DNA from 3 places in the Amycolatopsis sp. NPDC024027 genome. Region 1 is predicted to be linked to each of the others. Evidence: riboswitches for the same ligand, from Rfam matches in the RefSeq annotation. Region 1 holds a riboswitch; each other region holds the start of a gene.
The links. A riboswitch is a leader RNA that binds a small molecule or an ion and turns the genes downstream of it on or off. The one in region 1 is predicted to bind S-adenosylmethionine.
Positions count from the first base shown of each region.

Region 2: another riboswitch for S-adenosylmethionine. It lies ahead of AB0F52_RS27995 (aminotransferase class V-fold PLP-dependent enzyme); the one in region 1 lies ahead of thrC (threonine synthase).
Region 3: another riboswitch for S-adenosylmethionine. It lies ahead of AB0F52_RS01105 (ATP-binding cassette domain-containing protein); the one in region 1 lies ahead of thrC (threonine synthase).

Region 1 covers NZ_JBEZYY010000014.1:149,437-158,873, reverse strand. The annotation lists gene octT (diglucosylglycerate octanoyltransferase) at 1-670, shown strand, start outside; gene AB0F52_RS30830 (DegV family protein) at 675-1,532, shown strand; gene AB0F52_RS30825 (ComEA family DNA-binding protein) at 1,671-2,387, shown strand; gene AB0F52_RS30820 (ComEC/Rec2 family competence protein) at 3,032-5,392, shown strand; gene thrC (threonine synthase) at 5,608-6,873, opposite strand; SAM riboswitch class I at 6,887-7,020, opposite strand; gene holA (DNA polymerase III subunit delta) at 7,168-8,148, shown strand; gene rpsT (30S ribosomal protein S20) at 8,455-8,715, opposite strand; gene AB0F52_RS30800 (DMT family transporter) at 9,081-9,437, shown strand, end outside.
Region 2 covers NZ_JBEZYY010000012.1:189,013-198,449, reverse strand. The annotation lists gene ileS (isoleucine--tRNA ligase) at 1-2,179, shown strand, start outside; gene AB0F52_RS28010 (penicillin-binding transpeptidase domain-containing protein) at 2,263-3,888, shown strand; gene AB0F52_RS28005 (metalloregulator ArsR/SmtB family transcription factor) at 3,953-4,708, shown strand; gene AB0F52_RS28000 (potassium/proton antiporter) at 4,806-6,284, shown strand; SAM riboswitch class IV at 6,464-6,578, shown strand; gene AB0F52_RS27995 (aminotransferase class V-fold PLP-dependent enzyme) at 6,618-7,961, shown strand; gene AB0F52_RS27990 (hypothetical protein) at 7,979-8,578, shown strand; gene AB0F52_RS27985 (hypothetical protein) at 8,583-9,194, shown strand; gene lspA (signal peptidase II) at 9,272-9,437, shown strand, end outside.
Region 3 covers NZ_JBEZYY010000001.1:234,020-243,456, reverse strand. The annotation lists gene AB0F52_RS01115 (transglycosylase family protein) at 1-1,185, shown strand, start outside; gene rsmA (16S rRNA (adenine(1518)-N(6)/adenine(1519)-N(6))-dimethyltransferase RsmA) at 1,412-2,248, shown strand; SAM riboswitch class I at 2,385-2,475, shown strand; gene AB0F52_RS01105 (ATP-binding cassette domain-containing protein) at 2,683-3,696, shown strand; gene AB0F52_RS01100 (4-(cytidine 5'-diphospho)-2-C-methyl-D-erythritol kinase) at 3,823-4,785, shown strand; gene AB0F52_RS01095 (ASCH domain-containing protein) at 4,782-5,189, shown strand; gene AB0F52_RS01090 (ABC-F family ATP-binding cassette domain-containing protein) at 5,194-6,960, shown strand; gene AB0F52_RS01085 (fatty acyl-AMP ligase) at 7,301-8,989, shown strand; gene AB0F52_RS01080 (DivIVA domain-containing protein) at 9,056-9,412, opposite strand.

The DNA.
Region 1 (9,437 bases):
TTGCGCCGCGGACGAACCGCGGTTGTGGCCCAACTTGGCCGCCGCCGCGTTGGGTGGCACCGCCGACCTGGTCGCCGGCATCGGCTGGAACGCCCGGGACGCCTGGTGGTCGCTGACCGGCGACCCGCGGGTCTGGGCCGACCTGCACCACGTCGACGCGGTCGTGTTCGCGATCGGCAGCATGGACACGCTGCCCTCGCCGTTGCCGACCTACCTGCGCACCGGGCTGCGGTACCTGCGGCCCGACCCGGTGCGGCGCGTCGTGCGCAAGGCCTATCTCGCCGCGCAGCCGCGGCTGGCGGTGGCGCTGCGCGGCCGGCCCGTGGTGTTGCCGGCCAAGCTCACCGTGCAGTACCTCGACACGGCCGTGGGCGCGCTGCGCGTCCTGCGGCCCGAGCTGCCGATCTTCGGCTGGCTGCCGTCGGTCCACCGCGCGGCGGCCTACGGCGGCGTGCACACCGCGCGCCCGGCCGCGGCGGCGGCGATGGCGGCCTGGAGCTCGCGAGCGGGAGTTCCGTTGCTGGACCTCGAAGCCATTGTCGGGGAGCACGTGCTGAGCGGCGCGGGCAACCCGGACGGCATGCACTGGGGCTGGCCGGGGCACGCCGCGGTGGGCGCGGCGATGTCCGTGTTGATGGCGCCGGTGCTGGCACCCGGCCACGTAGGCTGACGGCGTGTCGGTCGCCGTAGTCACGGATTCCACCGCCCACCTGCCGGAGGGCTTCGCCGAACGGCACGAGGTCCGGGTGGTGCCCCTGCACGTCCTGGTCGACGGCGTGGTTTCCCTCGACGGCGTCGAGACCGGACCGGCGGCCGTCGCGGAGGCGATGAAGCAGCGGAAGATCGTCACGACGTCGCGGCCGACGCCCACCGAGTTCGTCAAGGAGTACCAGGCGGCGTTCGCCGACGGCGCGGACGCGATCGTGTCGGTGCACCTGTCGCGCGAGCTGTCGGGCACGTGGGAAGCGGCGGTGCTCGCGGCGCAGGAAGTGGGCCCGGACCGGGTCCGCGTCGTCGATTCCCGGACCACCGCGATGGGGCTCGGGTTCGCCGCGCTGCACGCCGCTTCGGCCGCCTCCGCCGGTGCTTCGGCGGCCGCCGTCGAGGCCGCCGCGGTGACGGCGGCCGGCTGCTCGTCGACGTTGTTCGTCGTGGAAACCCTGGACCACCTGCGCCGCGGTGGCCGGATCGGCCCGGCGGCGGCGCTGCTGGGCACGGCGCTGGCGGTGAAGCCGGTGCTGCACATGTCCGAAGGCCGGATCCTGCCGCTGGAGAAGGTCCGCACGATGAACCGGGCGATCGCGCGCCTGGTCGAGCTCGCGGCCCAGGCGGCGGCCGAGGACGACGTCGAGCTCGCCGTCCACCACCTGGCGTCACCGGAGCGGGCGGTCGAGCTGGCGAACCGGCTCGAGGAGGCCGTGCCGCGCTCGGCGGGCTGCGTGGTTTCCGAGCTGGGGGCGGTGATCGGGGCGCACACGGGTCCCGGCGTGCTGGGGGTTGTCGTCCAGCGGACGGTCCTGCCCCGAAGCTAGCGCCCATACCACCGGGGAACGACGGAAACGCCTGCTCCGGGGCTCGGCACGGGGAATCCATCCACAACACCCCGGTTGTCCACAGGACGCGCCGCCACCCCTGTCGGACACCTCCCCGCGGGCCCTAACGTCGATCGTGTGTTCGAGCAGTCCGCCCGGGATCCGGGCTCCCCCGTCAACGACCGGCTCTCCTGGCTGGCCGACCAGCTCTCGCCCGATGCGAGCACGGTCGGCCCGGGCGGCCGGCTGGTCCGGCGCTGGCTACCGGGTGGACAGGCCGGCACCGGCCGCCGCCGGTGGGCACTGGCCGGCGTCCTCGCAGCGGTCGTGGTGATCGTCCTCGGCGCGGTCGCGCTCGTGGGCGGCGGTCCGGCGCCCGAGCCACCGCCCGCGCTGCCCACCGCAAGACCGGCGGCGGAGGCGCGCGCCGCACCGCCGGCGGGTCTGGTGATCAGCGTGATCGGCCGAGTCCGGTCGCCGGGCCTGGTCACGGTGTCGCAAGGCGCCCGGGTGGCGGACGTCCTGCGAGCGGCCGGCGGCCCCGAGCCGGGAGCGGACATAGGCGCACTGAACCTGGCCCGCAAGGTGACGGACGGCGAGCAGCTGGCGGTCGGCATCCCGGCCCCACCACCAGCTCCCGACACCCCGCCGGCGGCCGCCGGAAAGCTCGACCTCAACACGGCAACGGCGGACCAGCTGGACACGCTCCCCGGAGTCGGCGAGGTGATGGCCAAGCGCATCGTCCAGTGGCGCACCGACCACGGCGGCTTCGCGAAGGTCGAGCAACTCCGTGACGTCGACGGCATAGGGGAAAGCAAGTTCCAGAAATTACGGGAGAAGGTGACGGTCGGATGACCGCCTTCCCCGAGACACCCGCCCGGACTGGCTGCGGTTGGCGTCGGCGAGTTCGTTTGCTGGGGGCGGCCGGGTGAGCGCCCCTAAGCGGCCGCCCCCGGCTGGTCCGGGCGGCGTGGGCGAGGGCCGGTCCGTTCGTCGCGGGAGGAGTGGCGAGCGGGCGAGGCTTCCTGATGTCGGCTGCTTGGCCACCACGGCCGGTCCTGGTGCCTCGGGCGAAAGCGAGCCCGCACCCGTGAGTGGCGGTGGCGGCCGGGTGAGCGTCCCTAAGCGGCCGCCCCCCGGCTGGTCCGGGCGGCGTGGGCAAGGGCCGGTCCGTTCGTCGCGAAAGGAGCGGCGATCGGCGAGGTTTGCCGACGGTGGCTGACTTGCTCGCTGCGATCGATCTCGGCGGCGTGGGCGAAGGCGAGCCCGCACCTGTGAGTGGAGGTGGCGGTCCGGCTCGCCACGGGCCGGGTCGCCATCAGGCGAGCCTTTCCCGATGGCCTGTGCCGACGGCACAGGCGAAGTCGCATTCGTTCGTACACGGAAGCAGGTGAAGCTCGATTGAGCACCTCCCGCACGACCGCCACCGGGCCGGCCGCGGCCCATGCCCGCAGCATCGCCGAACGCGAGTTCGCCCGCCCGCGAGAGCAGGCCCCCGGATGAGCACCGACACCCGCCAGGACATGCGGCTCGTCCCAGCGGCAGCGGCCTGTTGGCTGGCGGCGTTGGCCGGCCTGCTGCTCGGCTGGTGGACAGCTGTCGCCACCGGCCTTGCCGCAGTGGTGCTCGCGGGGCTGGTCCTGTGGCGGGCCCGCGGCCGGCCCCGGGTGCGCGACGCGGCGGCAGCCCTCCTGATCCTGGGCCTCCTCGCCGCCGGCCCGATCTCCTGGCGCATCCGCGAAGCTCAACGCGACGAACTTCGTGCCTCCGCCGCAGAAGGGCTGCCGGCGGCATTGCGGGTCGTCGTCGCCGAACGTCCGAAGCCCGTGCGGAGCGCGGGGTATGCCGATCAGCAAGCCGGTGCCCGGTCGGTCGTCCTCGCCGCCGATGTGCGCACCGCATCAGTCGACGGCCGGCCGGTTCCCTCCTCCGGCCGCGTCCTGCTGTTGGCCCCGGTCGCGCAGTGGGCGTCGCTGCTGCCGGGCCAAGAGGTGACGGCGACGGGTCTGCTGATGCCGCCGCGCGGCTCGGATCTGACCGCCGCGGTGCTGTCGGTGCGCGGCCCGCCCGGGGAGCCCGGCCCGGCGCCGTGGTGGCAGCGGGCGGCGGCCGGGCTGCGCACCGGTCTCCACGACCTGTGCCAGGTCCTGCCGGACGAACCCGCGGGCCTGCTCCCGGGACTGGTGCTGGGCGACACGAGCGCGTTGTCCCCGCGCGTCGAGCAGGAGTTCGTCTCCGCGGGCCTCACCCACCTCACCGCGGTCAGCGGCGGGAACCTCGCGGTGATCTGCGGGGCGGTACTGCTCCTGTTGCGCCTGCTCCGGCTCGGGCCCCGGCTGTCGGCCGCGGCGGCCGGCACGTGCCTGTCCGGGTTCCTCGTCCTCGTCGGCCCGGAGCCGAGCGTGCTGCGCGCGGGGGTCATGGCGGCCGTGGCGCTGCTGGCCCTGGCGCTGGGCCGCCGCGGTTCGGCGCTGCCCGCACTGGCCTTCGCGGTGTGCTTGCTGGTGGTCGCGGATCCGGCGATGGCCACGGACTTCGGCTTCGCGCTGTCGGTGTGCGCCACCGGTGGGCTGGTCCTGCTCGCGCCCCGCTGGGCCGACGCGCTGGTCCGCCGCGGGATCCCGCCGGGCTTCGCGGAAGGGCTGGCGATCCCGCTGGCGGCATTCCTGGTGACGGCGCCGGTGCTCGCGGGCATGGCGGGCTCGGTGAGCCTGGTTTCGGTGCTGACCAACGTCCTCGCCGCGCCCGTGGTGGCCCCGGCGACGGTGCTCGGCGTGCTGGCGACGGTCACCGGCCCGTGGTGGCCGGGCGCCGGGAAGGTCCTGGTGCACCTGGCCGATCCGGAGGCCCGGTGGCTGATCACCGTCGCCCGGCACGGCGCGCGGGCGCCGGAGGCGGTCATCGCCTGGCCCGGTGGCTGGGTGGGTGGCCTCCTGGCCGCTGCCGTCCTCGTGGTGCTGGTGCTCGCGCTCCGGCACCGGCGGGTGCGCGTGCTGGTGGCGGTGCTCGTCGCCGGCGCGCTGCTGGTGTTCGTGCCGGTCCGGGTGCTGGCGCCGGCGTGGCCGCCGCGGAACTGGGCGATGGTCGAATGCGACGTCGGTCAGGGTGACGCGGTCGTGCTGGCGACGGCCGAACCGGGACGGGCGGTCGTGGTGGATGCCGGGCCCGAGCCCGGACCGGTCGACGAGTGCCTGCACCGGCTGGCGGTCGACCGGATCCCGCTGCTGGTGCTGAGCCACCTGCACGCCGACCACATCGGCGGCCTCGCTTCGGTCTTCGAGGGCCGTGCGGTCGGCGCGATCGCCGTCGGGCCGGGGCGGTCGCCGGGGTGGGCGTGGCGCCAGGTGGCCGCCGAGGCCACCCGGCGGGCGGTGCCGCTGGTGGAGCTGACCCCGGGCGAGCGGCTGGACTGGCCGGGCCTGGCGCTCGACGTCCTGGGCCCGCGTTACGTACCCGCCCGCTCGGACGGGCCGCAGGACGGCACGACGATCAACAACAGCTCGGTGGTGCTCCGAGCGGAGACCACGGCGGGCCGGGTCCTGCTGACCGGCGACGTCGAACTGGCCGCGCAAGCGGACCTGCTGGCCGACATCGGAGATCTGAAGGCGGAGGTGTTGAAGGTGCCGCACCACGGAAGCCGCTACTCACTGCCCTCGTTCCTCGCGGCGGTGGCCCCACGGGTGGCCTTGGTCAGCGTGGGCGCGGGAAACACGTACGGGCACCCCAGCAAGTCCACAATGGACACCCTGACGGCCCTCGGCGCACGAGTGACCCGCACGGACGTGGACGGCGACACGGCGGTGGTCACCGGAACAGCGATAGCCCGCCGTGGCGAGCCCCGCGGCCCGCCTCGCCGGTGATGGCCGGGGCGGGGAAGGGTGCCGTGGGCCGGTGACTCTTGCCGGAGAGGTGCCGTGGGCCGGTGACTCACGCCGGGGAGGCGACACGTGGTTCGAGCGCCCGGGGAGACAAGGTGCGCCGCCGGGCCGGCGAGCTTGAGCCCGGGGGAGGCGACACGTGGCCGTGCCCCTCCGCCGAGCGCCGGGGCGGGCCGAGTGGCCGCCCCGGCCGGAGCTCAGTAGCCGAGGGCCTTGTTCACGGCCGCGGCCGAGGGCGGCAGGGTTGCCTTGGGACCCACGTGGTTCTCGATCGCGTCGAGGGTCTTGAGGCCGTCGCCGGTGATGAGGAGCACCGTCTCGGCGTCCGGGTCCAGCTTGCCCGTCTCGACCAGCTTCTTCGCCGTGGCGACGGTGACCCCGCCGGCCGTCTCGGTGAAGATGCCTTCGGTGCGGGCCAGCAGGCGGATGCCCTCGACGACCTCTTCGTCCGAGACGTCCTCGATCGCGCCGCCGGTGCGGTTGACGATGTCGAGCACGTACGGGCCGTCGGCCGGGTTGCCGATCGCCAGCGAGCGGGCGATCGTGTCCGGCTTCACCGGCTGGACCACGTCGTGGCCCTCGCGGAACGCGGCCGAGACCGGCGAGCAGCCGGTGGCCTGCGCGCCGAAGACCTTGTACGGGCTGGCGTCCACGAGACCGAGCTGCCCCAGCTCACGGAAACCCTTGTCCACCTTGGTCAGCTGCGAACCGGAGGCGATCGGCACGACGATCTGCGGCGGGATGCGCCAGCCGAGCTGCTCGGCGACCTCGAAGGCCAGCGTCTTCGAGCCCTCCGAGTAGTACGGCCGGACGTTCACGTTGACGAACGCCCACTTCGGGTGCTCGCCGGCGAGCTCGGTGGCGAGGCGGTTGACGTCGTCGTAGTTGCCGTCGATGGCGATGAGGTCGCCGTCGTACACCGCGGTGGTGAGGATCTTGGCGCGCTCGAGGCTCTTGGGGATCAGCACGACCGACCGCCAGCCGGCGCGGGCCGCGGCGGCGGCCGTCGCGTTGGCCAGGTTGCCGGTCGAGGGACACGCGAGCACCTCGAACCCGAACTCGCGGGCCGCGGCCAGCGCGACGGCGACGACGCGGTCCTTGAACGAGTGCGTCGGATTGCCGGTGTCGTCCTTGACCCACACGCGCTTGAGGCCGAGTTCCTTGGCGAGGCGGTCGGCGCGGACCAGCCGCGTCGCGCCCGGCTCGGTGTTCGGGATCTCTTCGACGTTGGACGGAACGGGAAGGAGTTTCTTGTAGCGCCAGATGTTCTTGGGGCCGGCCTCGATGTCTTCGCGGCGGACGCGGCCGAAGTCGTACGCGACCTCGAGCGGCGAGAAGTCTTCGGCGGAGACGAACTCCGGAGCGAGCGGCTGCCGGTGGCCCTCTTCCTTCGACACCAGTTCGACGGCGGGTCCGAGATCCGGGGTCTTCGTGGTGGAGGTCGTGCCGAGGGTGGCGGTCATCGCGAGGTTCCTTTCCTCATCTGCCCCGCCGAAGCGGGCCGGAATTGGCACCGTGGTCGTCAGCTATCCCGCGATCGCGGGATGACAGGCTGTACGCCGGTTGCCGGGGCTTCGTCGGGCCGTTCCCTCTGCCCCTCTGGATGAGCGGTATTCAATTGTCGGTGCGCGCACGCCGGATCCTCCGGGGCGGGCTGCCTCGGCTACACCGTACGACATCGCGCTCGGGACGTGCCACGGTGGCCGCTCGACATCACCGGAGCGGGGGCATCCGAGCGCAAGTGAGAGGATTCCCGGGTGACCGCGCAAGCCACCGCCCCGGCCCCGCTGCACCTGGTGCTGGGTGAGGAAGAACTGCTGATCGAGCGGGCCGTCCGCGAGACGCTCGCCGCCGCGCGCGCGATGGACGCGACCGCCGAGCTGACCCGGGCCCGGGTGTCCGATCTCACAGCGCCCGAGCTGGCCGAACTGGTCAGCCCGTCGCTGTTCAGCGAAGGCCGGGTGATCGTCCTGGAGTCGGCGCAGGACATCTCCCAGGAGCTGGCCGACGCCGTCGCGGCCTACCTGAAGGACCCGGCCGACGGGGTCGTGCTCGTCGTCGTGCACACCGGCGGCGGCCGCAGCAAGGCGGGCAAGACGCTCCCGGCGGCGCTGAAGAAGGCCGGCGCCGAGGTCACCGAGTGCCCGAAGCTGACCAAGCCGGCCGAGCGGGAGCAGTTCGTGCGCCACGAGGTGCGCCGGGTGGGCGGCAAGATCGACCCGGCGGGGGTCGCCGCCCTGCTCGACGCCGTGGGCTCCGACCTGCGGGAACTCTCTTCGGCGGCGACGCAGCTGGTCGCGGACACGGGCGGCACCGTCGACGCCGACGCGGTTCGTCGCTACCACCGCGGCCGGGCCGATGTCACCGGCTTCGCGGTCGCGGAGAAGGCGGTCAGCGGCGATCGCGCGGCGGCGCTGGAGTCGCTGCGCTGGGCGATGCAGCTTGGTGTCCCGCACGTGCTGGTCGCCGACGCGCTGGCCGACGCGGTCCGCACGATCGCCCGGGTCTCCGGCGCCGGCCGGGGCAACCCGAACCAGCTGGCGGGCGAGCTGGGCATGCCGCCGTGGAAGATCCGCAAGGCGCAGGGTCAGTCCCGGGGCTGGAACCCCGACGGCCTCGCGACGGCGATGCGCGTGGTCGCGCGGCTGAACGCCGAGGTCAAGGGCGTGGCGGCGGACCCTGGCTACGCGCTGGAGCGCGCGGTCCTCCAGGTGGCGGCGGCCAAGGGCGACCGCTGACCGCAGCGGCTCCGGACACGAAGAACCCAGACGCGAAGAGCTCCAGGCGCGAGGAGCCCGGCTCGAGAGCCCAGGTGCGAAGAGCCCGGACCTGAGGAGCCCGGACACGAGAGCCGGACCCGAGGAGCCCAGGCGCGAGAGCCGGACCCGAGGAACCCGGACACGAGGACGAGGAGCCCAGGCGCGAGGTGCCCGGACCTGAACAGCCCGGACCTGAAGAGCCGGAAGCGAGAAGTCCGGGCGCAAAAGGCCTGGACATGAAGAAGGCCCCGGCCGAAGCCGGGGCCTTCCCAGAAATCAACCAGCTCAGAGCGCGTTGACGCGCTTCGCCAGCGCCGACTTCTTGTTGGCGGCCTGGTTGGCGTGGATGACGCCCTTCGAGACGGCCTTGTCCAGCTTCTGGGCGGCGTCGCGCTGCAGCTCGGCGGCCTTGGCCTTGTCGCCGGCCTCGGCGGCTTCGCGGACCTTGCGGATCGCGGTCTTCACCGAGGACCGGATCGCCTGGTTGCGCTGACGCGCCTTCTCGTTCGTCGTGATGCGCTTGATCTGCGACTTGATGTTGGCCATAGGGCAACTCCTGTTTCACTCGGTGAGATTCGCCGCCGCGCTGAAGTGGCCCCGCTCGATGAGCAGGTTTCCTCCATGACGGAATGCCGCACGGGCAGCGAGCGATCACTCTAACAGCCGGGCCGCCGGCGCCCGGAGCCGGGAGTACCGTGGGCGACGGCAGTGCCTAGGGTTCCGTCGCCGGTCCGAGCAACCCGCACCACCCGCACCACGCACCACACGCACCACACAGCATCACCCAACCAGGACCGGTGGGTCTGGTCCGAGCGGCACCATCGGCGGGCCCGGACGGCCGGTCGTTCATCTGACGGGGCAAAAGCCTGGAGGACCGGCTGTTCGCGCGCGCGAACAGCCGAAGGGGTCCCGTGAACGCCACCGCCTTGTCCCTCGTCCTCGTCGCCGCCGTCGTGCACGCCGCGTGGAACCTCGCGGCCAAGCGGGTCTCCTCCGGGGGCACCCAGTTCGTCTGGCTCTACTACACGGCCGGCGCCGTCTTGCTGCTTCCCGTCACGATCGTGCTGCTCGTCGTCGAAGACCACCGTCCACAGTGGAGCTGGCTGCTCGCCGCCGCGGTCACCGCCGTCCTGCACATCGCCTACGGGGTCGTGCTGCAGCGCGGGTACCGCGTCGGCGACCTCTCCGTCGTCTACCCCGTCGCGCGGGGCACCGGGCCGCTGCTTTCGGTGCTGGCCGCCGTCCTGGTGCTCGGGGAACGGCCCGGT
Region 2 (9,437 bases), on a different contig from region 1:
CTACGTCACCACCGACGACGGCACCGGGATCGTCCACATCGCCCCGGCCTACGGTGCCGACGACAAGGTCGTCACCGACGCCGCCGGCATCCCGCCGGTCACGCCGGTCGACGCGCACGGCAAGTTCGACGCGACCGTGCCGGACTACGAGGGCCTGCAGGTCTTCGACGCCAACCCGAACATCGTGCGGGACCTCAAGAACGGCACCGGATCCGCGGCGCAGCAGGGCGCCGTCCTGCTGCGGCACGAGACCTACGACCACAGCTACCCGCACTGCTGGCGCTGCCGGAACCCGCTGATCTACCGCGCGGTCTCGTCGTGGTTCGTCGCGGTGACGCAGTTCAAGGACCGGATGGTCGAGCTCAACCAGCAGATCACCTGGTACCCGGAGAACGTCAAGGACGGCCAGTTCGGGAAGTGGCTGGAGAACGCCATCGACTGGTCGATCTCCCGCAACCGGTACTTCGGCACGCCGATCCCGGTGTGGCAGTCCGACGACCCGGCGTACCCGCGCACCGACGTCTACGGCTCGCTCGACGAGCTCGAGGCCGACTTCGGCGTGCGGCTGGACAACCTGCACCGGCCCTACATCGACGACCTGACCCGGCCGAACCCGGACGACCCGACCGGCCGGTCGACGATGCGCCGCGTCCCGGACGTCCTCGACGTCTGGTTCGACTCGGGCTCGATGCCGTACGCCCAGGTGCACTACCCGTTCGAGAACGCCGAGTGGTTCGAGCACCACTACCCGAGCGACTTCATCGTCGAGTACATCGGGCAGACCCGCGGCTGGTTCTACCTGCTGCACGTGCTGGCCACGGCGCTGTTCGACCGGCCGGCGTTCCGAACCTGCGTCGCGCACGGCATCGTGCTGGGCTCCGACGGCGCGAAGATGTCCAAGTCGCTGCGCAACTACCCGGACGTCAACGAGGTGCTCGAGCGCGACGGCTCCGACGCCATGCGCTGGTACCTGATGGCGAGCCCGATCCTGCGCGGCGGCAACCTCGTCGTCACCGACAAGGGCATCCGCGACGCCGTCCGCCAGGCCGTGCTGCCGCTGTGGAACTCGTACTACTTCCTCGCGCTGTACGCGAACGCGGAAGGCGTCGAAGGCCAGTGGCGCACGGACTCGCCGAACGTGCTCGACCGGTACGTCCTGGCGAAGACGCACGAGCTGGTCACCGACGTCGAGTACGCGATGGACCACTACGACGTCGCGGGCGCGTGCCAGACCGTCCGGGACTTCCTCGAGGTCCTGACGAACTGGTACGTGCGCCGCTCGCGCGACCGCTTCTGGGCGGGCGACAAGGACGCGATCGACACGCTGCACACCGTGCTGGAGGTGACTTCGCGGGTCGCGGCGCCGCTGCTGCCGCTGACCACCGAGGTCGTCTGGCGCGGGCTCACCGGCGGCCGTTCGGTGCACCTGACCGACTGGCCGAACGCGAACGACCTGCCCGCGGACGCGGCGCTGGTGACGGCGATGGACCGGGTGCGGCAGGTGGCGTCCTCGGCGCTGTCGCTGCGGAAGGCCAACAAGCTGCGCGTGCGGCTGCCGCTGTCGTCGCTGGTCGTGGCGGCCGACGATGCCGAGACGATGGGCGCCTTCGCCGACATCCTGCGGGACGAGGTGAACGTCAAGGCGGTCGAGCTGACCACCGACGTCGCCGCGCACGGCGGGTTCGAGGTCGCGGTGAACGCCCGCGCCGCCGGCCCGCGCCTGGGCAAGGACGTCCAGACGGTGATCAAGGCCGTCAAGGCGGGGGACTGGTCGTTCCAGGGCGGCGCCGTGGTCGCGGCCGGGATCGCCCTGCAGGAGGGCGAGTTCGAACGCCGGCTGGTCGCCAAGGGCGGCGGCGCGGCGGCGGAGCTGCCCGGCGGGTCCGGGCTGGTCCTGGTCGACACCGAGGTGACGCCGGAGCTGGCGGCCGAGGGCCTGGTCCGCGACCTGGTCCGGGTCGTGCAGCAGGCCCGCCGGGACGCCGGGCTCGACGTCGCCGACCGGATCGCGCTGACCATCGACGCGCCCGCCGACGTCGTGGCCGCGGCCCGGACGCACGAGGAGTTCCTGGCCTCGGAGACGCTGGCGACGTCGGTGACCCACGGCCCGGTGGCCGAGGGCTTCGCCGGCACGGTCGGCGACGGCACGAAGGTCACCGTGGCGGTGGCGAAAGCATGATTGCCGCGGGTGGCCGGTAGGGTGCAGACTCGACCGGCCACCCCGGATCCGGGGCGGCACCTTGGGGGAGGGGTACGTCGAAGGTGAATCCCGGTAAGAGACGCGGCATCCTGATCGGTGGCGCGCTGCTGGTCGTCGTGGTGCTGGTGGCCGCGTTCTTCGTGCTGAACAGCGGGGGTTCGACGCCGGAGGCCGCCGCGGGCGCGACCACGGTGGAGAGCCCGGGCGCGCACGACCCGAACTCGGCGATCACCGAGTACCTGCAGGACTTTTCCGAGAACAACCCCGACGCGGCGGCCCGGCTGACCGACGACAACGCGGCGGCCGCGGTGGCGTTGCGGGCCACGCGGAACGCGCTGACCCCGTCGTCGGTCACCGCCAAGCTGGGCGCCCTGCAGCCGGCTGCGGCCGGCGCGAAGCAGACGGACGGGACGTTCAGCCTCTCGTGGGTGCTGAAGCCGGGCAAGACGTGGACCTACGACGTGCCGTTCCAGCTCGCGCAGAACGGTGGGAAGTGGCTGGTCCACTGGGCGCCGTCGCTGCTGCACCCGAAGCTGGAGGCGGGCCAGCGGCTGGTGATCAGCACCGCCGCGCAGGACACCACCGCGGTCGCCGACCGCGACGGCAAGCCGCTGGTCATCAGCGGGCCCGGCGGCGTGCGGCCGGTGGACGGCAACCCGGCCCCGCTGCTGCGCTCGGCGCTCACCGGGCAGGTCACCGCCGCGGCCGGCGGGGGATTCGCCGTCGAGCGCGTCGATGGCGGCGGCAAGAGCGTCGAGACGCTGTTCGGGAAGGCGTCGGCCGAAGGGGCGAAGCCACTCGTGGCGAGCCTGAGCCTGGACGCGCAGAACGCCGCCCAGGCCGCGGTGGACGGCTACCAGGGGTCGGCGATGCTCGTCGCCCTCGACACGGGTTCGGGCGACATCCTCGCCGTCGCGCAGAACGCCGCCGCCGGGAACTCGCCGAAGGCGCTCAACGGCCTGTACGAGCCGGGGTCGTCGTTCAAGATCGCGACGTCGGTGGCGGCGGTCCAGCAGAGCGGGCTCACCGCGACGTCGCCGGTCGACTGCCCGGGCGTCGCGACGATCGGCACGCGGACGGTCAAGAACGAGGGCTTCGAGCTGGGCGCGACCAACCTGCAGACGGCGTTCGCGCGCTCCTGCAACACGACGTTCGGCCAGCTCGCGCTCGGCCTGCCCGCGGACGGGCTGAAGAAGGCGGCCGACGAACTCGGCCTCAACGCCGACTACGAGATCCCCGGGCTCAAGACGGAGCTGGGGAAGGTCGAGCCCGCGGCGAGCAAGGACGAGCAGGTCGAGGACGGGTTCGGCCAGGGCCGCATCCAGGCCAGCGCCCTCGGCGGCACGCTGATGGCCGCCACGGTCGCCTCCGGCAAGGCGATCACGCCGCGGCTGTGGCACGACGTCGAGACCAAGGTCGTCAAGGGCTATTCGCCGCCGCCGGCGTCGGTGCTCGGCGAGGTGCGGAAGATGATGCGCGCGGTGGTCACCAGCGGCACCGGCCGGGCCGCCGCGGCGGCGGGCAACGTCTTCGGCAAGACCGGCACCGCCCAGTTCGGCGACGGCAAGCAGGCCACGGGCTGGTTCGTGGGCTACCGCGGCACCATCGCCTTCGCGGTGGTCCTGGAGAACTCGAACGACTCGGGCCCGGCCGTCCAGGTCGCCGCCAAGTTCCTCAAACCCCTCTGACCCGTCTCCGGCCGGGGGCGATGGTTCGGCCGTGGCCGACGGGTCGGGGCCGTAGCGTGGGGGCATGGAGACGATCGCGCTGGCCGAGGTGGCCGCGGTGCTCGCCGACCCGAGCCGGGCCACCATGTGCCTCGTACTGCTGGACGGGCGCGCCTGGACCGTCGGCGAGCTCGCGAAGGCGGCCGGGATCGCCCTCTCGACGGCCAGTGAGCACGTCACCCGGCTGGCCGGTGCCGGCTTCGTCGTCCGGGCCAAGCAGGGGCGGGCCAGCTACGTCCGGATCGCCGACCCGCGCGTGGCCGAGCTGATCGAGCACCTGGCCCAGCACGCCGTGGCATCCGGGGCTCCGCCCCGGGCCGGGGGCTCCGCCACCCGGAGCCCCCGAAAAACTGCCGGGTACCGGCCCGTCACCGGCCTGAAGTCCTCGCTGCGGGCGCGGCGGCTCGGGTTCGCGCGGACCTGCTACGACCACCTCGCCGGCGAGCTCGGCGTGGCGCTGCGCGAAGGCATGCTCGCCACCGGCCTGGTCGACACCGCCGACGGCCTAGCCCTGACCCCGCGCGGGCGGACGGTGCTGGCGAACCTCGGCGTGCCGGTCGCCGCCGGGCGGCGGCCGCTGCTGCGTGACTGTCTGGATTGGACGGAGCGCCGCGACCACCTCGCCGGTGCCCTGCCCGCGGCGTTGCTCGACCGGGCGGTCGACGCCGGCTGGGTGGCCAGGGACGGCCACCGCGCGGTCAAGGTGCTGCCCGCGGCGGGGGAGCCGTTCGCCGCTCTCGGTGTCGATCTCGACGCGCTCGGTGGTGCCGCGGCGCCTTAACACACCGGGTGCCCGGCGCCGGGCAGCGGTACACGAACGAGTTAACCCCCGCGCTTCACTATTCTGAGGGCCCCACGGCACTCGGGAGGAGGCGGGCATGGACCAGCTTCCCGTGCTGCTCGGCGTCGGCGGTGTCGTGCTCCTCGCCTCGGTGCTGGCCGTGCGCGTGTCGATCCGGCTCGGCCTGCCCTCGCTGCTGCTGTACCTGGGGATCGGCGTCGTGCTGGGCGAAGCCGGCTTCGGCATCCGGTTCGACAACCCCGGACTCACCCAGTCGCTCGGCCTCGCCGCGCTCGTCATGATCCTCGCCGAAGGCGGGCTGACCACCCGGTGGTCGGCGGTGAAACCCGCGCTGGGCCGCGGAATCGCACTGTCCACAGTGTCCGTGGTGGTGAGCATCGCGGTCACCGGCGCGGCGCTGCACTGGCTGCTGGGCCTGGACTGGCGGCTGGCGCTGCTGTGGGGCGCGGTGCTCGCCTCGACCGACGCGGCCGCGGTGTTCTCGGTGCTGCGCACGGCGGGGATCGGCAAACGGCTCACCGGCGCGCTCGAACTCGAGTCGGGCATCAACGACGCGCCGGCCTACATCGCCGTCGTGGTGCTGGCCGAAGGCACCACTGTGGACTGGACGCTGCCGCTGCTGGCGGTCTACGAGCTGGCGGCGGGCCTGGCCATCGGGCTGGCCTTCGGCTGGCTCGGCGGCCACGCGCTGCGCCGGGCCGCGCTGCCGGCGACGGGCCTCTACCCGCTCGCCACGGTCGCGGTGTGCGTCGTCGCGTACTCGTCCGGGCAGCTGCTGCACGCGTCCGGGCTGCTCGCCACCTACGTCGCCGCGCTGGTGCTCGGCAATTCGCGGCTGCCGCACCGCTCGGACACGCTGTCGTTCGCCGAGGGCCTGGGCTGGCTGGCGCAGATCGGGCTGTTCGTGCTGCTCGGGCTGTTCGCGTCGCCGGGCCGGCTGCTCGACGCGATCGTGCCGGGCCTGGTCGCGGGCGCGGTCGTGCTGCTGCTGGCGCGGCCGGTCTCGGTCGTCCTGGCGATGCTGCCGTTCCGGCTGCCGTGGCGGGAACAGGCGTTCCTGTCGTGGGCCGGGCTGCGCGGCGCCGTGCCGATCGTGCTCGCGATGATCCCGCTGTCGCAGGGCCTGCCGGGCGCGCAGCGGCTGGTCGACGCGGTGTTCGTGCTGGTCGTCGTGTTGACGTTGGTGCAGGGCGCGACGCTCGGCCCGCTCGCGCGCCGGCTCGGGCTGGCCAAGAAGTCCGAGCCGCACGAGGTGGAGGTCGACTCCGCGCCACTGGACGAGCTGGGTGCCGAACTGCTGCAGGTCCGGATCCAGCCGGGATCGAAGCTGCACGGCGTGTACCTGTCCGAGCTGCGGCTGCCGATCGGGGCGACGATCAGCCTGGTGGTGCGCGACGGCGCGGGCTTCACACCGCAGAAGACCAGCCGGCTGCAGGAGAACGACCAGCTGCTGGTCGTCACGACGAGCGCCGTCCGCGACGACGCCGAACGCCGGCTGCGCGCCGTCGACCGGGCCGGGCGCCTGGCTCGCTGGAAGGGCGAATCCGGCCGCTGACGGAAACGCGGCCGTGCCGTCGGCGGGGCTGAACCGGACGCGGCCGCGACGGGGACGGCGTCACGTTCGCCCGGATTTCCGGGCGCCGCGGCCGTGCGTGCTCACTGTCTGTGAGCGGCGTCTCAGAATGTGAGGCAGGGGTTGGCCACCGGCCGCGTTCTCGGTTACCTTCTGGTTCAGGTCATGAGTGCCAGCGCGAAGCCCCGGCTTGCTGGCCGGCAACCCTCCTACCGCGGTGGGGTGCCCCGGGTGAAGACCGGGCCGGTCGCGCCGTGCGACGGGCAAGCGCGGGCCCCTCGCCGGGGTCCCCCGGATCGCCGAGGAGGCACCCCGATGACTCTCGCCATCGACCGCACCCCGCTCGAAAGCCCCGCAAGCCCCGAAGCCCGCGCCATCCCCGCCGTCGCGGGGGCGGCGCTGCGGGTGCCGCTGGTGACCGGCGGGGACATCGGCTACGCCAACCTCGACCACGCCGCGAGCGCCCCGTGCCTCGAGGCCGTCCGCGGCGCCGTCGACGAGTTCCTGCCCTGGTACGCGAGCGTCCACCGCGGGGCCGGCTTCGCGTCGCAGGTCTCCACCAAGCTCTACGAGCGCACCCGTGACGTCCTGCGCCGCTTCGTCGACGCCCGGCGGACCGACACCGTCGTCTTCACCCGCAACACCACCGACTCCTTCAACCTCCTCGCCCGCAGCCTGCCGCGGCACACCACGGTGATCGTCTTCGACACCGAGCACCACGCCGCGCTGCTGCCGTGGCCGGGACCGAACGTCCGGCGGATCCCGACCCCGCGCACCCGTCTCGCCGCGGTGTCCGCTGTGGACGAAGCACTCGCGGCCGCCCCGCAGGGACCGCGGCTGGTCGTCGTCACCGGAGCGTCCAATGTGACCGGTGAACTGCTCCCGGTGGCCGAAATCTCCGCCGTGGCACGGAAACACGGCGCTCGCATCGCGCTCGACGCCGCCCAGCTCGCCCCGCACCGCCGGATCTCGCTCAAGGAACTGGACGTCGACTACATCGCCCTGTCCGGCCACAAGCTGTACGCGCCCTTCGGCGCGGGTGCGCTGATCGGCCGCGCCGACTGGCTGCGCGCGGCCCGGCCGTACCTCGCCGGCGGCGGCGCGACCAAGCTCGTCACCGAGGACGCCGTCGTCTGGAACACCGGCCCGGAGCGCCACGAAGCCGGTTCGCCCAACACGGTCGGCGTGTACGCGCTCGGTGTCGCGTGCGAGACCCTCGGTGAAAACTGGGCCGCGATCGAAAACCACGAACAGGCCCTGCTCGCCCGGCTGCGCAAGGGCCTCGAGGCCATCCCGGGCTGCGCCGAGCTGCGGTTGTTCGACGCGCCGGTCGACCGGGTCGGCACGGTCAGCTTCGTCGTCGACGGCTTCGACCCCGGCTGGCTCGCCGCGGTGCTGTCCGCCGAGTACGGCATCGGCGTCCGCGACGGCGCCTTCTGCGCCCACATCGCGGCCAAGCGGCTGATCGGCGTCGCCGGCGGCGACGGGCAGCAGGCGGTCCGCGTGAGCCTCGGCCTCGGCAGCACGGAGGAACACGTCGACCGCGTGCTCCTGGCGCTGCGGCAGATCGTCGCCCGCGGAGCACGCTGGGAATACGCGAAGGTGGACGGCCGCTGGGCGCCGGTGGGCGACCCGCGGGAGCTGCCGCCCTTCTGCTGAGCAGCTAACCTGGGCCGATGGGGAGAGGGCGTTTCTGGTTTCCGCTGGCACTGCTGGGGTTCGCCCAGATCGGCCTGGCGGCGGTGCAGCTGGTGGCCCGCCGCAGCCGGGCCGAAAGCGAGTCCGCGAACCTCCTCATCGGACCGTACTCGGTCCCGCCCGGCGTGACCGAGCACAGCCAGGCGTATCCGTTGCCCCTGGACGATTTCCGCCGGGTGGAAAGCGGCCTGCCGGCCGGGCCCGCGTGGCTGGTCGCGCTCGGCGTGGTGCTCGCCGGGACAGCCGTCTGGTACGCGCTGGCCCTGCGGCCCGTCCGCACCGGGCGGTTCGTCCTCGGCACGGTCGCCGCGCTGCTCGCCGTCCCGCTGCTCGACCTGGTCGGGACCCGGCAGTTCCGGCTCGACGAGGGGCTGCGCGGCCCGCTGCTGGCCACGCTCGGCCTGCTGGTGCTCGCCGCCTACGAGCGCAGCCTGCTCCTCCTGGTCACCGTGGTCGCGTTCGCCCTGGTCGTCGTGGTGCTCTCGGCGGACATGGCGGGCGTGCTGATCTCGGCGGTGATCCTGCTCGCCGCCGCCTTCATCGCGCTGCTGCGGGGAAACCCGAGCTCGATACGCTGACGCGATGGGGAGTTCACGGCGGTCCTGGTTCCCGTTGGCCGCGCTGGGGTTCGCGCTGCTGGTGATGGTGGCCGTCGAGACGGTCCCGGACGGTATCGAAGCCGGCCAGGGGTACCAGCTGTCCCCAGGCTGGTACGGCCTCGGGACCGGCGGAGTCGGCGGCCCCGGCCGTCCGGCCGGAAACGAGGTGCGGGCCATCGCGTTCTCGGCCGACCCCACGCCCGCGACGAAGCTCGGCTGGCTCGCGGGTCTCGCCTGCGTGGTGCTGGCCGTGGCCGCCTGGTACTGGCGGGAGCTGCGGCCCCCGCGCCCCGGCCGGTTCCTGCTCGGCACGCTCGGGGCGCTGGCCGCCGTCCCGCTGCTCGACCTGGCCGGCGCCCTCCAGCTCCGGCTCGGCGGCGACGTCCGCGGCGCTCTGCTGGCGACGCTGGGCCTGGTGCTGCTGGCCGCCCACGAGCGCAGCCGGTTCCTGCTGGCCGTAGCCGGGGTGTTCGCGCTGGTCGCGACCGTGTTCCTGCCCCCGGTGGCCGGCGCGCTCGCCGCGGCGGGCGTGCTGTTCGCGGCTGCCTTCGCCGTCCTCCTGCGCCCGCGGCCGGACGGGCCCGACACGGCCTGACCAGCGCCGTGGACAATGGACCGGTGAGCACCGAGCCCAGCCACTCCGAACCCGACACCGCCGCGCCCGCCGACGCGGTGCCCGATCCCGCCGCGGACGCGCCCGAGAACCCGGAGGTCCCGGCGAAGCCGCTGCTGCCCAAGCGGCGGGTCGGCTGGGTCTTCGCGGTCGCCGTCGTGTTCTGGGCGATCGACCTGGTGACGAAGAACCTGGTCGTGGCCAACCTGGAGGGCAAGGAGCCGG
Region 3 (9,437 bases), on a different contig from region 1:
CTCGACGAGGACCGGACCATGTCCCCGCAGGCCAAACGGGCCTCGCTGGACGAGGGTCTGCGCGAGACCACCAAGATCTGGAAGCGCCGGTTCCTCAAGGGCGCCGTCCTCAGCGTCATGATCAGCGTCGCCGGCGGCGGCGCGGCCGCGCTGGCGATGAACAAGAGCATCACCGTCGACGTCGACGGCCACCAGCAGACCGTGCACTCCTTCGGCGGCACCGTCGGCGAGGTGCTCGAGGACGCGGGCCTGTCCGTCGGCGCGCACGACTCGCTTTCCCCGTCGCCGCAGGCCGAGGTCGGCGACGGCGGTGTCATCAAGCTCGAGCGCGGCCGCCAGCTGAAGATGATCGTCGACGGCGCGGAGCACACCTCCTGGGTCCGCGCGACCCACCTCGGCGACGCGCTGTCCCAGCTGGGCATGACCGGCATGGACAAGCCCGGCACGTGGATGTCGATGCCGAAGGACGGCGAGCTGCCCCTGCAGGGCGCGACCGTCGAGATCAAGACGCTGAAGAACATCACCCTGTTCGACGGTGCCAACGCGCCGAAGCAGGTGAAGACGACCGCGGTCACGACGAAGGAGTTCCTGGGCGAGTACAAGCTCACCCTGGGCCCCGAGGACCAGGCCGAGGGTGGCCTGGACGTCAAGCTGACCGACGGCGCCGAGGTGCACCTCAGCCGCACCGGCGTCTCGACGGTGACCCAGAAGGAGTCCATCGACCCGCCCGAGCAGAAGGTCGACGACCCGGACCTCGCCAAGGGCAAGACCTCGGTCGAGGACCCCGGCACGCCGGGCGAGAAGATGGTGACCTACAAGGTCACGCAGAAGAACGGCAAAGAGGTCTCTCGCGAGAGCATCTCCGAGAAGGTCATCACCCAGCCGAAGCCGAAGATCATCCACGTCGGCTCCAAGCAGGCCCCGACCCCGGAGATCGGCGACGGTTCCGCGTGGGACCGCATCGCGCAGTGCGAGTCGGGTGGCAACTGGGCCATCAACACCGGCAACGGCTACTACGGCGGCCTCCAGTTCGACAAGCGCACGTGGGACGCCTACGGCGGCGACGAGTACGCCGCGCTGCCGAACCAGGCCTCGCGTGAGCAGCAGATCGCGGTCGCGGAGAAGGTCAAGGCCGGCCGCGGCGGCAGCTACAGCGCCTGGCCGGTCTGCGGCAAGAAGGCCTGACGCTCCACTTCCCGGAACGGCCCCCGTCCACCTCGGACGGGGGCCGTTCCGCGTGCGCCAAGAGGCCTCACCCGTGACTGGGGAGGCATCTCACGTGTCCAGGGAGGCATCTCGCCGATGCCCCTCCAATCACGTGAGATGCCCCTCCAGACACGCGAGATGCCCCTCCCGTCACGCGAGTTCCGCCGCCGATCACGCGAGTTTCGGCTTCAAGTAGGCTCGTCCGGTGGTTGAACTGCTGGGACCTGCCGAGATCCGCGGGCTGGCGGCCGAACTCGACGTGCGGCCGACGAAGAAGCTCGGGCAGAACTTCGTGCACGATCCCAACACCGTCCGCCGGATCGTCGAGCTGGCGGACATCGCCCCCGGCGACGTCGTCCTCGAGGTCGGGCCCGGGCTCGGGTCGCTGACCCTCGGGCTGCTCGCCACCGGCGCCCACGTCGTCGCCGTCGAGATCGATCCCAAGCTCGCCGAGCGGCTGCCCAAGACCGTCGCCGAGCGGGGGCCCGACGCGGCCGGACGGCTCACCGTCATCGGTGCCGACGCCCTGCGCATCACCCGCGAGCAGCTGCCCGCGCCGACCGCCCTCGTCGCCAACCTGCCCTACAACGTCGCCGTGCCGGTCGTGCTGCACCTGCTGGCCGAGGTGCCCTCGCTCCGGAAGGGCCTCGTCATGGTGCAGACCGAGGTCGCCGACCGGATGGCCGCCGGCCCCGGCAGCCGGATCTACGGCGTGCCCAGCGTCAAGCTGGCCTGGTATGGCTCCGCGCGCAAGGTCGCCGCCGTGCCGCGCTCGGTGTTCTGGCCCGTGCCGAACGTCGATTCCGCGCTCGTCGCCTTCGAACGCGGCGACACGACGGCGTCCGAAGACCGGGAGCTGCTCTTCGGCCTGGTGGACGCCGCCTTCTCACAACGCAGGAAGACGCTGCGGGCCGCGCTCGCGGGCTGGGCGGGTTCGGCCGAACGCGCCGGCGAGCTGCTGACGGCCGCCGGGATCGACCCCCGGACCCGCGGCGAGCAGCTCGGCGTGCACGACTTCGCCCGGATCGCCGCCGCGCGTTAGCCGCTCCACAGTGGAAGCGGTGAAAGGCGTGAAAATACGCCCGCGCCGCCCGTGATCCCGCGATTCGGACACCTCCACTCGTGTGATCTGGGCCAACAGGCTTGCGTTCGCTCCTCGGGATCGGTTTTACTCAGTACGTCCATCCCGAGCGACTGAGAGACCTGGCTCGCCGAAGTCGCAGCAACCACCCTCCACAGGGCAGGTGCTACCGCCAGGACCGATGGAGGCCGTTTTCGATGAAGAGGGTAGCTCGCCCCCTGCTCCTGACCAGGCGTCGCGTAGTCGACGAAGGCCGCCGCTCCGTGACCGCATGTCGACGCTCCAACTGAGCTTGTCGTAGCCGGTCCACCTCTTCTTCATGCACCGTCCGAACAGGACGGAACTTGCCTGCGGCCGGGTGCCGCCACGCGTGCACCCCGTTTTCTGGAGCCTTCGTGATCACCGTCGAAAACCTGTCCAAAACCTTTGCCACCAACGGAAACTCCGTCGTCGCGCTCCGGGACGTGAGCGTCGACGTCCAGGCCGGCTCGCTCTTCGGCGTGGTCGGTCCCGCCGGGTCCGGCAAGTCCGTCCTCGCCCGCTGCATCGCGCTGCAGGAGCGCCCCGACCGCGGCGTCGTCCGCCTCGACGGCCTCAACACCGGCACCCTCGACGGCCGCCGCCTCCGCGAGATCCGCCGTCAGCTCGGTGTCGTTTCGACGAAACCGGAGCTGATCGCCGAGCGCACCATCGCCGGCAACATCGCCTCCCCGCTCGAGCAGCTCGGCGTCGACGGCCCGCAGCGCCGCAGCCGGGTCGGCTCGCTGCTCGACCTCGTCGGCCTGACCCCGCGCGCCGCGCAGCGTCCAGGCGAACTGTCCGCCGGTCAGCTCCGCCGCGTCGCGGTCGCGAAGGCCCTGGCGGCGGCGCCCGCCGTGCTGCTCGCCGACGACCCGACCGCCGGCGTCGACCCGGAGGAGGCCGGCGCGGTGCTCGCCGTCCTCGACCGGGCGCGCTCCGAGCTGGGCGTCACCGTCGTCGTCACGACGCCGGACGCGGGCGTGGTCCGCCGGGTCTGCGACGACGTCGCGGTGCTGGAGGACGGCACGGTCGTCGAGCGCGGCACGGTCCTCGACCTGATCTCAAACCCGGCCAGCCGCACCGCGCAGGCGCTGCTGCCGGCCATCGAGACCGTCCGCGCGCAGGCGGCGCGCTACGACCGCTCGGCCGACGTCGTGCTGGTCGGCTTCGCCTCGGTCGGCGCGCTGCTGCCCGAGGCCGCGGGCCGCTTCGACGTCGAGTTCGCCACCATCGGCGGCGGCCTGACCCGCATCGGCGACACCCCGGTCGGCCGCTTCCGCCTCGGCGTCCGCGGCGAGCGGGCCGACGCGGCACTGGCGTGGGTCGCCGAGCGCGGCGGCCACGTGACGTACACCGCCCGCGGCCCGCAGGGTGTCGCAGCTGCCTGACTGACCGGGTTTTCGGGGGTTCCGGGTGGCGGAGCCCCCGGCCCGGGGCGAAGCCACGGCTGTCACAGCAACGCCCCGATGCGCAGGTCGCATCGGGGCGTTTTCGCGGGCACGTAGGCTGGTCGGGTGCTCGCCGTAGTTCCGCCCCCAGTCACCGTCCGGGTCCCGGCCAAGGTGAACCTGCACCTGTCGGTCGACGACCTGCGTGAAGACGGTTACCACGAGCTGGTGACCGTGTTCCAGGCGCTGTCGCTGACCGACGAGGTGACCGTCGCGGTCACCGAAGAGCCCGGCATCGAGGTCTACGGCGAGGGGGAGGGCTCGGTCCCGACCGGTCCCGAGAACCTGGCCTGGCGGGCCGTCGAAGCGCTGGCCGGGCACGTCGGCCGCACCGGGGAACCGAAGGTCCGGGTGGTGCTGCGCAAGGGCATCCCGATGGCCGGCGGGATGGCGGGCGGCAGCGCCGACGCGGCGGCGACGCTCGTCGGGCTGGCGAGCCTCTGGAACCTCGACGTCACCCGCGACGAGCTGGCCGAAATCGCCGCCGGGCTGGGCAGCGACGTCCCGTTCGCGCTCTACGGCGGCACCGCGCTGGGCACCGGCCGCGGTGAGCAGCTGGTCCCGGTGCTGTCGCGGCACACGTTCCACTGGGTGCTGGCTTTCGACGCAGAGGGGCTGTCGACGCCGAAGGTGTTCGGCGAACTGGACCGCCTGCGCGCGGCGGGCAACCCGCCCCGGATCGGCTCGCACACGCCGGTCGTCGAGGCGCTGGCCTCCGGCGACCCCCGCCAGCTGGCCCTGCTGCTGGGCAACGACCTGCAGGCGGCCGCGGTCTCGCTGCGCCCCGGCCTGCGCCGCACGCTCCGGGCGGGGGTCAACGCGGGCGCGCTCGCGGGCACGGTGTCCGGCTCCGGTCCGACGTGCGCGTTCCTCTGCGAAGACGCGCAGTCGGCGGTGGAGGTCGCGGCCGAGCTGTCGGGCGCCGGCGTGTGCCGGACGGTCCGCGTGGCCCACGGCCCGGTCCCCGGTGCCCGCGTGGTCGGCGGGGACGACGCGCCGCGCCCGGCGCCGCCGCGGGTGCACGCGTGAAGCACGCCGAGTTCGCGTTCCCCGGTCCGCTGCGCGACAAGCTGGTCGCGGCGATCCTGCGTGGGGAGAAGACCTCGACCACCGGCCTGGTCGCCGAATACGAGAAGTACGGCGAAGAACTGCCCGTCGTCGGCGAGCGCGAGCTGATGATCGACTCGGCGGGCGTCGGGGTCGCGATCCTCGAGACCACCGAGGTGCGCGTGTTGCCACTGTCTGAAGTGGACTTGCAGCACGCGCTCGACGAGGGCGAAGGCGACAAGAGCGTCGCCGAGTGGCGAGCCGGCCACACGCAGTACTGGCAGAGCGCCGAAATGCGGGCCGTGCTGGAAGATCCGGAATTCACCGTGGACGACACGACCATGGTCGTGGCGTCCCGATTCGTTGTCGTGGAGAGGATCGGCTGAACGGATGGCCAACCTGGTCAATCTCGAGTCGGTGAGCAAGTCCTACGGGGTGAAGCCACTGCTGGACGGCGTCTCCCTCGGCGTCGCGGCCGGGCAGCGCATCGGCGTCGTCGGCCTCAACGGCGGCGGCAAGACCACCCTGCTGGAAGTCCTTTCCGGACTCGCCGAGCCAGATTCCGGGCGGGTGAGCCATGTCGGCGGCCTGCGGATGGCCGTCGTCACCCAGCGGACGGAGTTGCCGGACGGCAGCAGCGTCGGCGAGGTCGTGCTCGAACGCTACGGTGCCGAGCACGAATGGGCGGCCGACGCGCGCGTCCGGTCCATTGTGGACGGGTTGGGCATCACCGCGATCGGGCTCGACACGCCGACCACGAACCTCTCCGGTGGCGAGCGGCGCCGGGTTTCGCTGGCGGCCGCGCTGACCGGTGAGCTCGACCTCGTCGTGCTCGACGAACCGACCAACCACTTGGACGTCGAAGGTGTCCAGTGGCTCGCCGACCACTTGCTCACGCGCCGGATCGCGGTCGTGGTCGTCACGCACGACCGGTGGTTCCTCGACACCGTCGCCACCCTGACGTGGGAGGTCGCGAACGGCCGCGTCGAGCAGTACGAAGGCGGCTACGCCGACTGGATCTTCGCGCGCGCCGAGCGCGCCCGGCTGGCCGCGACGGCCGAGGAGAAGCGGCAGAACCTGGCCCGCAAGGAGCTGGCGTGGCTGCGCCGCGGCCCGCAAGCGCGCTCGTCGAAGCCGCGTTACCGCATCGAGGCGGCCGAAGCGCTGATCGCCGACGTCCCGCCGCCGCGTGACTCCGTCGAACTGCAGGCGTTCGCGAAGCGGCGGCTCGGGAAGACCGTGCTGGAGCTGGAAGACACGACGTACCGGGTCGGCGAGCGGACGTTGCTCGACCACGTCACCTGGCGGATCGGCCCGGGCGACCGGATCGGCCTGGTCGGCGTCAACGGCTCGGGCAAGACGTCGCTGCTGAAGCTGCTCGGCGGGGACGTCGAGGGCTCGACCGGCCGCCGGATCGAGGGCAAGACGGTCGCGCTCGCGCACCTGCGCCAGGAGCTCGACGACCTGCCCGGCGACCTGCGCGTGCTGCAGGCGATCGAGCAGGTGGCCGGGCGGGTGGTGTTCGGCAAGCAGGAGATGACGGCGTCGCAGCTGGGCGAGAAGCTCGGCTTCCCGGCGGCCCGCCAGTGGACCCCGGTCGCGGACCTCTCCGGTGGCGAGCGGCGCCGGCTCCAGCTGTGCCGGCTGCTGATGGCCGAGCCGAACGTGCTGCTGCTCGACGAGCCGACGAACGACCTGGACATCGACACGCTGCAGCAGCTGGAAGACCTCCTCGACGGCTGGCCGGGCACGATGGTCGTGGTGTCCCACGACCGCTACCTGGTGGAGCGGGTGTGCGACACGATCGTCGCGTTGTTCGGCGACGGCCGGATCACCCACCTCCCGGGCGGCATCGACGAGTACCTCAACCGCCGCGCCCTGGACAAGGAACCGGCGGCCGCGTCGGCTCCGACGGCGGCCAAGGCCGAGGCGAAGAAGTCGGCGGCGGACCTGCGCGCGGCGCAGAAGGAGCTCGGCCGGCTGGAGCGCAAGCTCGACCAGCTGCACGCCAAGGAGGAGAAGCTCCACGCATCACTGCTGGAGGCGGCGACGGACCCGGCCAAGCTGATGGAGCTCAACGCGACGCTGAAGGGTGTCCAGGGCGAAATCGAGGACGTCGAGGGGCGCTGGCTGGAGACGTCCGAACTGCTGGAGTGACGCCGGGCTGATCGGGCCGAGCCCTGGCGTGTGGCCGCTCGGACGGATCGCGGTGGCGGGCCCGCCGCACCGCGCAAGTCGGCCCTCGCGCGGACGCCGTGTGGCTCGACCACCCACGGGCTCCTGATGGCGGCTCGCCGCCCGCCACGCCGCCGCGCCGCTTCGGCCGTGGTTCGGGAATCGCCGCGGCGAACGTCGGCGGCCCCGCCGGACCGGACAAGTCGACCCAGGCCTCGTGGCCAGCCGGCTGCGAGCGCAGCGCCAGGTGGACAGGTGGCCGCGTGAGCCTCTTTCCGCTTTGCGCGGCGGGCGTTGACACCGAGACAGTAATGTTCCAGCCATGAGCAGGTTCGTGGACACGCTCGTCGCCACCGCGACGAAGCGGGGGCAGCAGCGCGGCATGGTCACCGGGGAGCCGAAGGAGCCGGTCCGGCGGACCTGGGCCGAGGTGCACGCCGAAGCGCGGCGGATCGCCGGTGGGCTGGTGGCCGGGGGGTTCGAGCGCGGGGGTGCCGTGGCCGTGCTGGCCGCCGCGCCGGTGCTGATCGCGCCCACCGTGCAGGCCGTCTGGCTGGCCGGGGGCAGCGTCACCATGCTGCACCAGCCGACCCCGCGCACCGATCTCGCCGAGTGGGCCGAGGACACCGTGCGGGTGCTCGGCATGATCGGCTCCGACCTCGTGCTGCTGGGCGAACCCTTCGACCAGCTGGCGCCCGTTCTGGAGCAGAAGGGCATCGGGTTCAAGCTCGTCACCGAGCTCGCCGCCGCCGAGCCGCTGGCGGACGTCGTCACCACCGACGAGGGCGACACCGCGCTGCTGCAGCTCACCAGCGGCTCGACCGCCGACCCGAAGGCCGTGCGGATCACCTACGGGAACCTGTACTCGAACGTCAAGGCCATGGTCGAGCGCGCGGAGTTCGACTTCGACGTCGACGTGATGGTGTCCTGGCTGCCGACGTTCCACGACATGGGGATGGTCGGCTTCCTGACCGTGCCGATGACCTTCGGCGTCGAGCTGGTCAAGATCACGCCGGTCGAGTTCCTCTCCGGGCCGCTGATCTGGCCGGAGCTCATCACGAAGTACCAGGGCACCACGACGGCGGCCCCGAACTTCGCGTACGCCATCGTCGGGCGCCGGATGGCCCGCGTCGACGAGGACGACGCCTACGACCTCTCGACGCTGCGCATCGCGCTGAACGGCGCCGAGCCCGTCGACGAGACCGCCGTCCAGACCTTCGTGGACGCCGGAGCCCGGTTCAAGATGCCGGCGGAGTGCGTCTTCCCGGCCTACGGCATGGCGGAAGCGACGCTCGCCGTGTCGTTCGCGCCGCTGTTCACCGGCCTCACCCTCGACGTCGTCGAGGCCGACGCGCTGGAGGCGGACAACCGCGCGGTGCCCGTCCCCGAAGGCGACCCGCGGCGCGGCACCGAGGGCGTCCGGTCGTTCGCGCTGCTCGGCCGGCCCCTCGACGGGCTGGAAGCGGAGATCGTCGACGACGCGGGTTCGCGGCTGGGCGAGCGTCAGGTCGGCGAGATCCGGCTGCGCGGCGAGGCCGTGACACCCGGCTACCTGACCATGGACGGCCCGCTCGCGACGCAGGACGACGACGGGTGGCTGAACACCGGCGACCTCGGCTACCTGGTGGACGGCCAGATCGTCATCTGCGGCCGCCGCAAGGACGTCATCATCATGGGCGGCCGCAACCTGTACCCGACGGACATCGAGCGCGCGGCGACCTCGGTCGAGGGCGTGCGCGCGGGCAACGCGGTGGCCGTCCGGCTGGACGCGGGCAGCCGCCGCGAGCGGTTCGCAGTGGTCGTCGAGTCGAAGCTGGCGGGTGACGCCGAAGCCGAGAAGAACCTGATGAAGCAGGTGTCGGCCCGGGTCCGCGACGCGGTGGACATGCGGCCGTACGCGGTGGTGGTGCTCCCGGCGGGCAGCCTCCCGAAGACGCCGTCGGGCAAGGTCAAGCGCGCGGCGACGGCACAGCAGTACGCGGACCGGATCAAGAAGAACGCGGACGCCTGATCGACGCAGTGAATGACTCATTCATGTCGTCAGATGACATGAATGAGTCATTCACTGCGTTCGGGGTCAGCGTTGCTGGACGCGCACCGCCCGGAGCGTCGGTGGGGTGGCGCGTTCGGTGGTGGCTTCGGGCGCGGTGCGGGCACCGGGGAGGTCGGGGGCTTGGCCGGTGCGGGCGGCGAGCTGAGACTCCACCGTGTCGAGGAACTCGTCGACCTCGCGCTCGTCGTAGCCGCGCTTGCCGATCAGCGGCTTCGCGAACATCACGTGGTGCACTTCGGCGGCGGTCAGGTCGTCCTCGTCGGCGAGCGTCTTGGCGATCCGCCGGACGAACGCGTCCACCTCGTGCTTCGCGTAACCACGGCGGCCGATCGGGGCGTTACCGAAGGTGACCTCGGCGAGGTCTTCGGCGGTGAACGACATGGAACTCTCCGATTCCGGGGTTGGG